Linked DNA regions of Prosthecodimorpha staleyi. The protein of the gene in region 4 interacts with the protein of the main gene of each other region in a pairwise test. Links are inferred from orthologs where the notes say so. Each region holds a gene or a part of one and is shown on either strand. Other genes may lie near its edges. The genes, in order: ybgC, secG, secB and secA.

Evidence for each region.
Region 1: the proteins of secA (region 4) and ybgC interact in binary tests that used the Escherichia coli proteins (3 or more experiments, as listed by UniProt). The link is inferred for Prosthecodimorpha staleyi from one-to-one orthologs.
Region 2: the proteins of secA (region 4) and secG interact in binary tests that used the Escherichia coli proteins (3 or more experiments, as listed by UniProt). The link is inferred for Prosthecodimorpha staleyi from one-to-one orthologs.
Region 3: the proteins of secA (region 4) and secB interact in binary tests that used the Escherichia coli proteins (3 or more experiments, as listed by UniProt). The link is inferred for Prosthecodimorpha staleyi from one-to-one orthologs.

Annotation. Positions count from the first base shown.
Region 1 is NZ_JAHHZF010000002.1:437,259-440,861, forward strand. The notes cover bases 205-3,198. They hold ybgC (tol-pal system-associated acyl-CoA thioesterase), read right to left. Parts: upstream 1,937-3,198; coding sequence 1,472-1,936; downstream 205-1,471. Other genes in these bases: tolR (protein TolR), read right to left, coding at 205-371; tolQ (protein TolQ), read right to left, coding at 384-1,106; ruvB (Holliday junction branch migration DNA helicase RuvB), read right to left, coding at 1,933-2,976; KL771_RS05020 (Uma2 family endonuclease), read left to right, coding at 3,122-3,198. Also shown: more of tolR, read right to left, coding at 1-204; more of KL771_RS05020, read left to right, coding at 3,199-3,603.
Region 2 is NZ_JAHHZF010000014.1:112,021-115,429, reverse strand. What follows is about bases 402-3,201. They hold secG (preprotein translocase subunit SecG), read right to left. Parts: upstream 2,103-3,201; coding sequence 1,701-2,102; downstream 402-1,700. Other genes in these bases: tpiA (triose-phosphate isomerase), read right to left, coding at 2,326-3,078; KL771_RS24420 (CTP synthase), read right to left, coding at 402-1,447. Outside these bases: more of KL771_RS24420, read right to left, coding at 1-401; KL771_RS24405 (peptidylprolyl isomerase), read left to right, coding at 3,311-3,409. UniProt on the Escherichia coli protein: Subunit of the protein translocation channel SecYEG. Overexpression of some hybrid proteins has been thought to jam the protein secretion apparatus resulting in cell death; while this may be true it also results in FtsH-mediated degradation of SecY.
Region 3 is NZ_JAHHZF010000007.1:175,544-178,965, forward strand. What follows is about bases 610-3,422. They hold secB (protein-export chaperone SecB), read left to right. Parts: upstream 610-1,682; coding sequence 1,683-2,162; downstream 2,163-3,422. Other genes in these bases: KL771_RS15385 (Tim44/TimA family putative adaptor protein), read right to left, coding at 610-813; KL771_RS15390 (FxsA family protein), read left to right, coding at 1,012-1,542; dnaQ (DNA polymerase III subunit epsilon), read right to left, coding at 2,245-2,970; coaE (dephospho-CoA kinase), read right to left, coding at 3,007-3,422. Outside these bases: more of KL771_RS15385, read right to left, coding at 82-609. UniProt on the Escherichia coli protein: One of the proteins required for the normal export of some preproteins out of the cell cytoplasm. It is a molecular chaperone that binds to a subset of precursor proteins, maintaining them in a translocation-competent state.
Region 4 is NZ_JAHHZF010000007.1:22,193-26,201, reverse strand. Bases 200-3,599 are described here. They hold secA (preprotein translocase subunit SecA), read left to right. Parts: upstream 200-573; coding sequence 574-3,399; downstream 3,400-3,599. Also shown: KL771_RS14720 (peptidylprolyl isomerase), read right to left, coding at 1-192; KL771_RS14710 (pilus assembly protein TadG-related protein), read left to right, coding at 3,781-4,009. UniProt on the Escherichia coli protein: Required for protein export, interacts with the SecYEG preprotein conducting channel.

The DNA.
Region 1 (3,603 bases), on a different replicon or contig from region 4:
GCGCCATAGTCGGCCGCCTTGTCGCCGCGCACATAGATGCGCTCGTCGGCGCCGTTCTTGGCCATGGCCTGGAGGGTCGGGATCAGGTCCTCGATCTTCAGTTCCTTGTCCTGCAGGAACAGCTTGCCCTTGGCGTCGACCGAGATGGTGATCGGCTGGGTCAGCCCCTCGAGCGGCTTGGCCTTGGATTCCGGCAGGTCGATCGGCACGCCGGTTGTCATCAGCGGCGCGGCGACCATGAAGATGATCAGCAGCACCAGCATGACGTCGATGAACGGCGTCATGTTGATCTCATTCATGATGGCGTGCTTGGAGCTGCGCCGACGCCGGCGCCCGCCCGAGCTCTCGCCCCCTCCGACAGCCATGCCCATGTCGGATCCCCCTCAGGCCGCCTGCCGCTCGTCGATCTGCCGCGACAGGATCGCCGAGAATTCGTCCGCGAAGGTTTCCAGCCGGGCGCCGAGCGCGCTCGAATCCGAGGACAGCTTGTTGTAGGCGATGACCGCCGGGATGGCCGCGACGAGGCCGATCGCGGTCGCGAACAGCGCCTCCGCGATGCCCGGTGCGACGACCGCCAGCGAGGTGTTCTTGGAGGCCGCGATGCCCTGGAAGGCGGTCATGATGCCCCAGACCGTGCCGAACAGGCCGATGAAGGGCGAGGCCGAGCCGATCGTCGCCAGCACCAGCAGCTTCGACTGCATCCGCTCCAGTTCGCGCGCGATGGTCACGTCCATGACCTTGTCGATGCGCGTCTCCAGCGAACCGATCGCGGCGCGGCCGCCCTCGTGGCTCCGCTTCCATTCGCGCATCGCCGCCACGAACAGCGCCGACATGCCGACATTGGTCCGGTTGGAGAGCGTCCGGTACAGGTCCTCCAGGCTCTGGCCGGACCAGAAGACCTGTTCGAAATGATCCATCTGCTTGCGCGTGCGGGTGTAGAGGATGACCTTGTCGATCACGATCGCCCAGCACCAGATCGAGGCCGAGATCAGCCCGATCATCACGATCTTCACGACCAGATGCGCGTTGATGAACAGGGTGAGGAGGGACATCGTCGCAGCACTCGGCGCAGAAAGCGCGACCTGCGTGACGTTTGCGGGATCCATCTCGTTCCGTCTCCTCTGCCGCCGCCGCAGCGGGCTGTCGCCCCGCCTCGGTCTGTGCGCCACCATCCCCGGGTCCGCCCGAAGGGCAACCCGGTGGTCAGCGATCCCGGCGCGAATGGTCGGGAGGCGTTCGAGTGCGGGAGATTCGGACCATGCCCGCCCCTGGGCAATGCGATCCTGATCTGTCCGCCTTCCTGCCTGCCGAATATGGCCAAACGACGACCCGGCCAGTTTCGTGGATCCCAGCAAGACCTTGTCAAGGTTAAAGAACCATTACGTTTCCGCAATGCAACAAGGCGTGGCGGCCATGCGGCCGACGAACAGCCGGCGATCGGATCGGCGTGACGGCCCGGACGGCGCGGCGTTCAGTCCGCCGCGGCGGTGGCCCCGCCGCCGAGTGCCGCACGGATCGGCATCGGAATGCGCCGAGGCCGGCCTTCCAGCGAAATCGCCGCAACCGTCACCCGCGCGGCCACCAGCGTTTCGCCGCCGCGGAGGACCGCCTGACGCATGACGAGCCGGGCGCCGGCGATCTCTTCGACCGCGGTCGTCACCTGCAGGAGGTCGTCGAGCCGGGCGGGCTTCCGGAAATCGAGGTCCATGTGCCGGACGGCGAACAGGATGCCGTCCGGGCCGGCAGCGAGTTCCGACTGGCGGATGCCGGCCAGGCGCAGGAAATCGGTCCGGCCGCGTTCCATGAAGCGGACATAGCCGGCGTGATAGACGATGCCGCCAGCGTCGGTATCCTCCCAGTAGATGCGCAGGTCGAGCCGATGGATGCCCTGGTCGATGCGCCCGGCAAGGGCGCGGTCGGAATGTCCGGCGGTCATTCGTCGTCGCCCTGGGTGAAGAGCGGCATCTGGTCCGGGCGGCTCGCCGGCACCGGCAGCCCCATATGGCGGAAGGCGGCCGCGGTCAGCACGCGGCCGCGCGGCGTGCGCATGACGAAACCCTGCTGGATCAGATAGGGCTCGACGATCTCCTCGATCGCGTCGCGCGGCTCCGACAAGGCAGCCGCGATGGTCTCGATGCCGACCGGCCCGCCCGAGAAGGAGACCGCGATCACGGTCAGATAGCGCCGGTCGAGCTGGTCGAGCCCGGCCTCGTCGACCTCCAGACGGCGCAGCGCGCTGTCGGCCGACTGCCGGTCGATGCGGTCCTTGCCGCCGACGACGGTGAAGTCGCGCACCCGGCGCAGGAGCCGGCCGGCGATGCGCGGCGTGCCACGCGAACGCCGGGCGACCTCGTTGGCGCCTTCGGGGGTGATGCCGATGCCCATCAGCCGCGCGCCGCGGGTGACGATCAGTTCCAACTCGTCGACGGTATAGAAATTGAGTCGTATCGGGATGCCGAAGCGGTCGCGCAGCGGCGTCGTCAGGAGGCCGAGCCGGGTCGTCGCACCGACCAGCGTGAAGCGGGCGAGGTCGATCCGGACGGAACGCGCCGCCGGGCCCTCCCCGATGATCAGGTCGAGCTGGTAGTCCTCCATCGCCGGATAGAGGATCTCCTCCACCGCCGGGTTGAGCCGGTGGATCTCGTCGATGAACAGCACGTCGCGCTCTTCGAGATTGGTCAGGAGCGCGGCCAGATCGCCGGCCTTGGCGATCACCGGCCCGGATGTCGCGCGAAAATTGACACCGAGTTCGCGCGACACGATCTGCGCCAGGGTGGTCTTGCCGAGGCCGGGCGGGCCGACGAAGAGGACATGGTCGAGCGCCTCGCGCCGCGCCTTGGCGGCCTCGATGAACACCTTCATGTTCTCGCGCGCCTGCGCCTGGCCGACGAAATCGCCGAGCGTCTGCGGGCGCAGCGAGGCATCGACATCCTCTTCGCGCTTCTCCCCGGAGACGAGGCGTTTGGGCGTGGTCATCGGATCGGGCGTCCTGGCGGGTTCCGGGCATCGGCTGCGCGGGGCTCGCGCGGCGGAACGAATCGTGTCTGGCGCCACTCTACCGATTGGCCGTCGCCATTCCATCGCGTATCATCGCGTGCAGTCCCGAACCGGAGCCTGGGCGATGGCGAGCGCGATCCCCAAATTCGAAACCATGAGCTTCGACGACTTCGAGGAGCTGCTGCTCGACAAGCCGGACAACGAGCGCTGGGAACTGATCGGCGGCCGGGTCATCCGCGGCATGGTCGGCGCGCGCTGGGAGCATCACATCATCGCGCAGAACCTGATGGTCGCCCTGCGCAGCCACATCAAGGCGACCGGGCGTCCCTGCCGGGTGTTCCAGGAAACTTTCTTCCTGAAGCGGCGCGAGTTGGATCTCGCCGTGCTGCCGGACGTGATGGTCCGCTGCGGTCCGATGGAGCCGGCATCGGCCTCCGTTCCCGACCCGATGGTCGTCATCGAGGTCCTCTCCCCCGGGACCGAACCGCGCGACCGTTACGACAAGTGGGACGGCTACCGCCAGATCCCGAGCCTGCAGCATTACGTGCTGGTTCATCGCGACCGCATCCTGGTCGAGATCAAGACGCGCCAGGGCCCGGAGTGGAC
Region 2 (3,409 bases), on a different replicon or contig from region 4:
TCGCTTCCAGACGGTCGCGATAGGCGATGTTGACCTCGTAGCGATGCCGATGGCGTTCGGAGATTTCGGTCGCGCCGTAGCAGGCCGCGATCTTGGAACCGGCCGCGAGCTTGGCCGTATAGGCCCCGAGCCGCATGGTGCCGCCAAGATCGCCGCCCTCGGCGCGCCGCTCCAGCTCGTTGCCGCGCGCCCATTCGGTCAGGAGGCCGACGACCGGCTCGTCGCAGGGGCCGAATTCGCTGGAATTGGCGCCTTCGACGCCGGCCAGGCTGCGCGCCGCCTCGATCACCGCCATCTGCATGCCGAAGCAGATGCCGAAATAGGGGATGCCGCGCCGGCGGGCGTAGCCGGCGGCCGCGATCTTGCCTTCGGTGCCGCGCTTGCCGAAGCCGCCCGGCACCAGGATGCCGTGGACATGCTCCAGGAACGGTGCCGGATCCTCCTTCTCGAAGATCTCCGATTCGATCCAGTCGATGTCGACCTTGACCCGGTTGGCGATGCCGCCATGGGTCAGCGCCTCGATCAGCGACTTATAGGCATCCTTGAGGCCGGTATACTTGCCGACCACCGCGATGGTGACCCGGCCTTCCGGATTGTGGATGCGCTGGGAGATGTCCTGCCAGCGCTCCAGATTCGGCTTCGGCGCGCCGGTGATCCCGAAGGCGGCCAACACCTCGTCGTCGAGCCCTTCGCGGTGATAGGCGATTGGCACGTCGTAGATGGAGGGAACGTCGAGCGCCTGGATCACGGCGGAGGGGCGGACGTTGCAGAACAGCGAGAGCTTCTTGCGCTCCGACTCGGGGATCTCCCGATCGGCGCGGACCAGCAGGATGTCCGGCTGGATGCCGATCGAGCGCAGTTCCTTGACCGAATGCTGCGTCGGCTTGGTCTTCAGCTCGCCCGCGCTCGGGATATAGGGCATCAGCGTCAGGTGGATATAGACGGCATGGCCGCGCGGCAGATCGTTGCCGAGCTGACGGATCGCCTCGAAGAAGGGCAGGCCCTCGATGTCGCCGACGGTGCCGCCGATCTCGACCAGGACGAAATCGTAGCCGTCATTGCCGGTGACGACGAAATCCTTGATCGCGTCGGTGACATGCGGGATCACCTGGACGGTGCCGCCGAGATAGTCGCCGCGGCGCTCCTTGGCGAGAATGTCCTGATAGATCCGGCCGGTGGTGATGTTGTCCTGGCGGTTGGCGGGACGCCCCGTGAACCGCTCGTAGTGGCCGAGATCGAGATCGGTCTCGGCGCCGTCGTCGGTCACGAAACACTCGCCATGCTGGTAGGGCGACATCGTGCCGGGATCGACGTTGAGATAGGGATCCAGCTTGCGCAGGCGGACCTTGTAGCCGCGCGCCTGGAGACAGGCTCCGAGAGCCGCTGAAGCGAGGCCCTTGCCCAGGGAAGAAACCACGCCGCCGGTGATGAAGACGTACCGCGCCATGGGCCTCGACCTAACCACGTGCGGGCCGATTCGCGAAGAGGCGCCGCAACGTTCAAAATAAAAACATGGAGGGCGCCGGTCAGCCCTCCGGGGCCCGGTTGCGCCATCCGACGATGAGTCGCATTCCAAAACGCCGCGCCCGCGCGGGCCCGAAGGCCACTCACGCGAGCATCCTGCCCAGCGCCGGCGACCCGGTCCGGCACGCCGGCCGACCGGCCGGCATCCCGTACGCGGACCCGAGGCCGCCTTCCCGCTACTGCGGGTTGGCGGGCGCTGCCGGGCCGCGCTGCTGCTGCTGCATCAGCTGATCGAGGACGCCGCCCTGGCCGGTGCCCGGTGCGGGCGTGGCGCCGGGAGCCGCCGGAGTGCCCGGGGTCGCCGGAGCGCCGGCTGCGGCCGGGGCCTTGTCGAGGATCGAGGAGGGCCGCTCGCCGCGATGGCTGGAGGCCAGCACGCCGAGAAGCAGCGAGGTCGCGAAGAAGCCGGCCGCGAGGAAGCCCGTCGTACGGGTGAGCACGTTGGCGGTGCCGCGCGACGACATGAAGCCGCCGCCGCCGCCGATGCCAAGCGCGCCGCCCTCCGACTTCTGGATCAGAACCGCGCCGACCAGCGCGATCACGATCATCAGATGAATGACGATGATGACGGTTTCCATCGAATCGTCCCGGTAGTCCCGTGGGCCGCTGGCGTCCAGGGGATGTGATTGCACGAACGCATGCCGAGCCGGACCGTGGTTCGATCCCGCTCGGCATCAGATAGGGAGCCGCCAGCGGCGGCGCAATTCGGATGCGTCATACACGATCGCGCGGCCGGTTGCCAACCCGCGCGATGCGGCAAGCGCGGACGGCGCACAACAATGCGCCGGCGCCTCGGTGCCGTCACCGATAGGCGGCGGCGATTCCCAGGAAATCCGCCGCCTTCAGGCTGGCGCCGCCGACCAGCGCGCCGTTCACGTCCGGCACGGCCATCAACTCCGCCGCATTCGACGGCTTGACCGAGCCGCCGTAAAGAATGCGGACATTGCTGCCCTCCGCACCGAGCAGGACAACGAGGCGGCCGCGCAGGAAGCCATGCACCTCCGCCACGTCGGCCGGCGTCGGCGTCAGCCCCGTGCCGATCGCCCAGACCGGCTCGTAGGCGACCACCAGATTGCCGGCATGGGCCCCGTCCGGCAGCGAGCCGGCCAACTGGCCGCCGACCACATCCAGCGTGCGACCGGCCTCGCGCTCGGCGCGCGTCTCGCCGATGCAGACGATGGCGGTCAGGCCGGCGCGCAGGGCCGCCTCGGCCTTGGCCTTCACGACGGCGTCGGACTCGCCATGATCGGAGCGGCGTTCGGAATGGCCGACGATCACGGCCGTGCCGCCGGCATCGGCGATCATCTCCGCAGCGATATCGCCGGTATGCGCGCCCGAGGCCGCAGGGTGGCAGTCCTGCCCGCCGACCGCGATCCCGGTCGTCGCCGCGCGTGCCGCCAGGGCCGCCAGGAGGGTCGCGGGTGGACAGACCATCAGGTCGATCCGTCCAGCCAGCGCGGCGTCGAAGCCGGCGGCCATCCGGTCGATCTCGGCCAGCGAGGCCGAGAGCCCGTTCATCTTCCAGTTCCCGGCGACCAGCGGCTTCATGCCCATCTCCTCCACGCGTCTTCTGATGCCGCCGGCTTACCAGACCGCTCCGACGGTCGGAAGGCCGCCGAAAGGCGTGCCGGCCGGACCGAAGACCTCCACGAGCCCGCTCGCGAGGCCCCGGTACCCCGCGGATCCGTGCACGTTCGGCGCGCCTTGCCCTTGTCGGGCGGTCTCCCTATGATCCGCGCCGCTCGCGGGGGTCCCCGCTCGTCAGACCAGGAACCGGTCCCAGTCCATGCTCGACTCCATGCGCCGCGGCGCCTCCACGTGGATCGCCAAGCTTCTGCTTGCGCTTCTCATCGTCAGCTTCGGCGTTTTCTGGGGCGTCTCGGAC
Region 3 (3,422 bases), 150 kb from region 4 along the record:
ATCGGGCTCGGCGGGGTCGGGGTGAGCCCTGGAGCCGGCAGCGCCGGGGCGCAGTCGGCGCGGGATCTGGGAGGCTGGCGATCAGTCCGGCGTCTTGGTGGCGACCAGGTACCAGTTCGGATCGGCGGAGCCGGCATTGCGCTCGAAGGTCCAGATGTCGACCAGGTCGGAGACCTTCGTCGGATCGCCGTCGATCACGTCGCCCTGGGCATTGCGGGTCACGGTGATCAGCTGGCTGACGAAACGCACGGTGATCTGGACGAAATTGGCGCGCATCCCTGCTTCGACGATCTCGGCCTTGTCGATGCCGACGAAGGTGGTCTCGACCTTCTCGCCGCGGGATTCGCGATCCTGGATCGCCGCGGAGAAGCCGTCGAAGACCTCCTTGGAGAGGAGCGGGCGCAGGGCCTTGCGGTCGCCGGTGGCGAAGCCGGTGACGATCATCTCATAGGCGGCGCGGGCGCCGGCCAGGAAGTGGTTCGGCTCGAAGGTGCGGTCGGCGGCCATGACGGCGCGCAGGGCGCGGTCGAGCGCGCTGCCTTCCGGCACCGGTTCGCCGGTCTCTCCGACGGGCTCGGGCCCGGACCCCGGAGCGCCGCGCGGGGGCATCGGGATGACGTTGTCACGATCGCCGACCTCGGGACGATCGCGGCCCTGATAGGGATCGACCGGCGGACGCTCGCTGCCGGTCTTGCGGCCGAGCACGCTCCTCAGCCGCAAAAATACGACCACCGCGAGCACGAGGAATATGATGTTGTAGAAGTCGAGTATTTGACCCATCGTCTCCCGGACCTCGCTCGCGGCGGCGGCCATGGAGCGGTCGCGTCGCGTCGTCTGTTATGTAGTCTATCCCGAAGCGGGATCCAGACGGAAGCGCAACAGGATCGACGCGTCGGCGCGCACATCCGGCGACGGCTCTTCCCTGATGACGCCGCAATCCCCATGTGGATCTGCGCCCGCCGTCGACGGATGCCGTATCGGACATCGGGACATGACAGAGGATCCGCCGCAATGCCCGCCGGGCTCATCCTGCTTCTGGCCTTCCTGGCCTGGCCGTTTCTGGAGATCGCCGCCTTCATCGCGGTCGGGCGCGAGATCGGCATCCTGCCGACACTGGCGACCATCGTCGGCACTTCGTTTCTCGGCGCCGTTCTTCTGAAGCAGCAAGGCATGGCGGCGCTGATGGCGATCCGTCGGGAGATGCGGCACGGCGAACTGCCGCCGCAGGCGATCGGCCATGCCGCGCTGATCGGGCTGGGCGGCCTCCTGTTGCTGCTGCCCGGCTTCGTCAGCGACATCTTCGGCATCCTCCTGTTCCTGCCGCCGATCCGCTCCCTGATCCTGGCCGCCCTCGCCCGCAACGCCACCATCGTGGTCGTGCGCGGGCGCCGATCCGGCGTCGGCCGCACGGTGGTCGATCTCGACCCGGAGGAATGGCACGAGACGACCCCACCCGCGTCGCGGCCCCACCCGACCGCGCAGCCCGACCCGACCGCGCGGCCGCGGATCACCGGGCCCGACGAGGATGGGCGCCGGCCGTAACGGCACGGCGTCTTTCCGGCAGCAAAGCCCCGTCCTTGTGACGGCGGGTGCAACGTGCTAGCGGAATTGCGCCTTTCGGGGCGTGCGACCGTCGACAGCCGGTCCGGCCCACCAATCGAGGACCACGGATCATCATGAGCATGGACGACGGCAACGGCACCAGCATGGGCCCCGGCGAAGGCGCCGCCCCCTCGGTCAACGTGCTGGCCCAATATGTGAAGGATTTCTCGTTCGAGAATCCGAACGCGCCCCAGTCGCTGCAGCCGCGTGAAGCCGGGCCGCAGCTCAACATCAACGTGAATGTCGGCGCCCGCCCGCTCTCGGCGACCGAGTTCGAAGTCGACCTTTCGCTGCAGGCCCGTGCGGGCCAGGGCGCGGAAGTGATCTTCGCGGTCGAGCTGGTCTATTCCGGCCTGTTCCGCATCACCAACGTGCCGGAGGAGCATCTGCACCCCTTCGTGCTGATCGAGTGCCCGCGGCTGCTGTTCCCGTTCGCGCGCCAGATCGTCGCGGACGCGACCCGCAACGGCGGCTTCCCCCCGCTGATGATCGACCCGATCGACTTCGTCGCGCTCTATCAGCAGAATCTGGCGCAGGCCCAGGCCGGCCAGCCGAACTGATCCTTGCCCGATCAACACCCGGTCGGATTGGGGGCCGTCCTTCGGGGCGGCCCTTTCGTTTGCGTGCGGCGCCCCGCCGACGTCATCCGGCCGCGGCCGTCGGTGCCGGGTCTTCGGCCTCGTATTTCTTCCAGACCGACTGCTCGCCGAGCTTGGCGACAAAAGCCTGATGGGCCGCCAGTTCCTCCGCGGTCAGGCGCGGCGGCAGCGGCTCGGGGCGTGGGCCGGCGCGGCGCCGTGCGACGAAGCCGCCGCGACCGTTGCCGCCGTCGGATGCCGACAGGCCGAGGGCGGCCTGCTTGCCGCCGATCAGCTCGATATAGACCTCGGCGAGCAGTTCGGAATCGAGCAGGGCGCCGTGCTTGGTCCGGCGGCTGTTGTCGATGCCGTAGCGCGAGCAGAGCGCGTCGAGCGAGTTCGGCCCGGCCGGATGGCGGCGCTTGGCCAGCGCCAGGGTATCGAGGACCAGTTCCGGCGGCACCGGCGGCATGCGCAGCCGGGCGAACTCGGCATTGATGAAGCCGATGTCGAAGGAGGCGTTGTGGATGACCAGCCGCGCATCGCGGATGAAGGTCGCAAAATCCTCGGCGACGGCCGCGAAGACCGGCTTGTCCTTCAGGAACTCGTCGGACAGCCCGTGCACGTCGAAGGCCGCCTTGGGCATCGACCGCTCGGGGTTGATGTAGACATGGTAGCTCTGGCCGGTCGGAATATGGTTGACCAGTTCGACGCCGCCGATCTCGACGATCCGGTCGCCGGTGCGCGGGTCGAGCCCGGTGGTTTCCGTGTCGAGTACGATCTCACGCATGCTGGGTCATCCCGGTCGAAGCGAGACGGAATCGAATCACTCGGCCCCCTTTGTGGCAAGGGGCCGCCGGCCGGTTGTCCCCGACGACATCTGCGCCAGGACGCGCAGAAGGCCATCGACCTGGATTTCGGCCGCCGCGAGCCCGCGGCCGGTGTCGATGACGAAATGCGCCCGCCGCCGCTTCTCCGCATCCGGCACCTGGCGCGCCAGGATGGCGTCGAGCTTGGCCTGCGTCATGCCCGGGCGGGCCATCACGCGGGCGCGCTGCACGGCCGCATCGGCCGAGACGACCGCAACGGCATGGACGCGCGCCGCGCCGCCGGTCTCGAACAGGAGCGGCACGTCGAGCACGACGACCGGCCGGCCGCCCCGGCGCGCCGCGTCCAGGAAGGCCGTCTCCTCGGCCCGGACCAGCGGATGCACGATGGCCTCCAGGCGCCGGATCTCATCGG
Region 4 (4,009 bases):
CGGCAACTGGGCAAACTGCTGCGACATCTCGGCCATCACGGCGGCAAGGTCGGACTCCGTGATCGGCTTGCCGTCGACGGTCGCGATCTTCTTGTCCTCCGCGGCCGCGGCGGGCGTCCATCCGGCCGATCCGATCACGGCCGCCGAGGCCAGAAGGGCGGCCAGGACCGCGATGCGTGACGCTTTGATCATCGGAACTATCCTTCGATGGTTTCTTCGCCCCGATAGGGACCGATTGCGGCGGGGCCGTGAATTCGGGCCGGCACATTGGTGCAAAGCCGTGACGTTGACAACAGGGAGGCCCCCACTTATCTCTGCCGCGGCCCCCCGTGGCGCCGGGTTTCGGCTCGTCTTGCGACGGGCTGTCGCGCCCCGCCAGCCCCTCTCGCCGGCTCGCCGCGCGGAGTTGAAAAACGAGGGCCGGTCGAGGGCGGCACGAGGGCTGTTCCGGACCCCGGGGCACGCGTTTCGTTTTCCCTCGGTCGCATTTCCATGAAATCTTCCGGTCGCGCCGGACGGAGCCGATCAGGCGTTCCGGCGGCGTCGCGGACCGACAGTCAGGAAAGGCCCTCCATGTTCGGGCTCGGAAATCTCGCCAAGAAGCTGTTCGGCTCCGCCAACGATCGCAAGGTGAAGGCCTACCGGCCGCGGGTTGAGGCCATCAATGCCCTTGAGGCCGAGCTCGCGCTGCTGACCGACGACGAACTCCGGGCACGCACGGAGACGTTCCGCGCCAACCTGGCCGCCGGCACCAAGCTCGACGATCTGCTGGTCCCGGCCTTTGCGACCGTGCGGGAGGCCGCCAAGCGCGCGATCGGGCAGCGGCATTACGATGTGCAGCTGATCGGCGGCATGGTGCTGCACGAGGGCAAGATTTCCGAGATGCGCACCGGCGAAGGCAAGACGCTGGTCGCGACCCTGCCGGTCTATCTCAATGCCCTGACCGGCAAGGGCGTGCATGTCGTCACCGTCAACGACTATCTCGCCTCGCGCGACGCCGAATGGATGGGGCGGGTCTATCGCTTCCTCGGCCTGACCGTCGGCGTGATCGTGCACGGTCTCGACGACGAGCAGCGCAAGGTCGCCTATGGCTGTGACGTGACCTACGGCACCAACAACGAGCTCGGCTTCGACTATCTGCGCGACAATATGAAGTACGAGGTCGGCCAGATGGTCCAGCGCGGCCATCACTACGCGATCGTCGACGAGGTCGACTCGATCCTGGTCGACGAGGCGCGCACGCCGCTGATCATTTCCGGCCCGCTCGACGACCGCTCCGAGCTCTACAACACCATCGACGCCTTCATTCCGCGGCTGACCGCCAAGGAAGACTACGAGATCGACGAGAAGCAGCGCACCGCCTCCTTCACCGAGGCCGGCATGGAGAAGCTCGAGCGGACGCTGGCCGAGGCCGGCCTGCTCAAGGGCGAGAACCTGTTCGACGTCGAGAACGTGACCGTCGTCCATCACGTCAATCAGGCGCTGCGCGCCCATTCGCTGTTCCAGCGCGACAAGGACTATATCGTCAAGAACGACGAGGTCGTGATCATCGACGAATTCACCGGCCGCATGATGCCCGGCCGGCGCTATTCGGAAGGCCTGCACCAGGCTCTTGAGGCCAAGGAGCACGTCAAGATCCAACCCGAGAACCAGACGCTGGCCTCGATCACCTTCCAGAACTACTTCCGCATGTACGAGAAACTCGGCGGCATGACCGGCACGGCCATGACCGAGGCGGACGAGTTCATGGACATCTACCGTCTGGAAGTGATCGACATCCCGACCAACCTGCCGGTCCAGCGGATCGACGACGACGACGAGGTCTATCGGACCAACGAGGAGAAGTATCGGGCGATCATCCGCCTGATCGAGGAGTGCAAGGGGCGCGGGCAGCCGATCCTGGTCGGTACCACCTCGATCGAGAAGTCCGAACTGCTCGCCCATCTTTTGGTCAAGGCCGGTTTCCGCCAGGCCGACCCGACCGATCCGGCCGCCTTCCGCGACCTCTATGACGGCGACCAGAAGTCGACCACCGAGAAGGTCTTCACGGTCCTCAACGCCCGCTACCACGAGCAGGAAGCCGCGATCGTCGCGGAAGCCGGCATTCCGGGCGCGATCACGATCGCGACCAACATGGCCGGCCGCGGCACCGACATCCAGCTCGGCGGCAATGTCGACATGCGCGTGCGCTACGAGCTGAAGGACATGGCCGAGGGGCCGGAGCGGGACGCGGCGGTCGAGCGGATCAAGGCCGACGTGGCGCGGCTGAAGGACCAGGCGCTGAAGGCCGGCGGCCTGTTCGTGCTGGGCACCGAGCGTCACGAAAGCCGGCGCATCGACAACCAGCTGCGCGGCCGCTCCGGCCGTCAGGGCGACCCGGGCCATTCCAAGTTCTTCCTGTCGCTGCAGGACGACCTGATGCGCATCTTCGGCACCGACCGCATGGACGGGATGCTGCAGAAGCTCGGCCTCAAGGAAGACGAAGCCATCATCCATCCCTGGATCAACAAGGCGCTGGAAAAGGCGCAGCAGAAGGTCGAGGCGCGCAACTTCGACATCCGCAAGAACCTGCTCAAGTTCGACAACGTCATGAACGACCAGCGCCGCGTCGTGTTCGACCAGCGCGTCGAGCTGATGCAGGGCGAGTTCGTCCGCGAGACCACCGACGGCATGCGCCATGACGTGATCGCCGATCTGGTGCGCAAGCACATTCCCGAGAATGCCTATGCGGAGCAGTGGGATGTGGCCGGCCTGAAGGCCGAGGTCCAGGAGCATCTCGGTCTCGATCTGCCGATCGAGGACTGGGCCAAGGAAGAGGGCATCGCCGACGAGGAGGTGCAGGACCGCCTGACCAAGGCGGCCGACGCGGTCATGGCCGACAAGCTCGAGCGCTTCGGCGAGGGCATGATGGCCTATGTCGAAAAGGCCGTGCTCCTGCAGACGCTCGACCATCTGTGGCGCGAGCACCTGGTCACGCTCGACCACCTGCGCCAGGTGATCGGCTTCCGCGGCTACGCCCAGCGCGATCCGCTGAACGAATACAAGACCGAGGCCTTCACGCTGTTCGAGGCCATGCTCAACGGCCTGCGCCGGGCCGTGACCGGGCAGCTGATGCGGGTCGAGATCGTCCAGCAGGAACCCTCGGCCTTCCAGCAGCCGGCCCTGCCGCCGATGCAGGTGCATCATGTCGACGCGGCGACCGGCCGCGACGAGTTCGAGGGCGGCTATGGCCAGGCTCTGGCTCCGGCGGCCGCCGCGCCGCAGGCCGTCGGCATCGATCCGAACGATCCGTCGACCTGGACCAATGTCAGCCGCAACGCCGCCTGCCCGTGCGGATCCGGCAAGAAATACAAGCATTGCCACGGCGCCCTGAACGCCTCCGGCACCATGACGGCCTGACAGCGATCAAGCGGCCCGCGACGGTCGCCACCCGCCCGCAAGCGCCATGTCAGACAAGCGCCCCGCACCCGGACGGTTGCGGGGCGTCCTTTTGAGCCGCGCCCGCGCCGACCGCGTCAGCTGCCGATCCGGCCGATTGCGGCAACCAGAGCGTTTTTGAGATCATTTGAGCAATATTGCGAGCATCCTGGATCGCTCATCCGGTCGACAGGTTCACATTTTAACATATTAGACTTGCGCCTATCTCGGTAAGAACTGCTTTGAACTTCGGTGGCACGGTACCCGTCAGAACAACGGATGTGCGCCATGCGGAAATGCCGAACCGTCCAACCGCCGATCCGCCCTGTCTCTCGCCTGGTGCGGCATGGGGGCGGCAATGTCGTGACCACCTTCGCGCTCTGTGCACCGCTCATCATCGGGCTGGCGGGATACGTGGTCGACAAGGCGGTCTGGCAGGCGCAGCGGATCGCCTTGCAGGATGTCGCAGACACCGCGTCGCTGGCCGCGGCCCGGACGCTCGCCACCGATCCGTCGCGATCGCCCGCCGCACGCGTCGCCGCCGCCCAGGCCAGTGCCGCGAAGGTCGTGTTCGCGGCCCGGCCGGACTTGA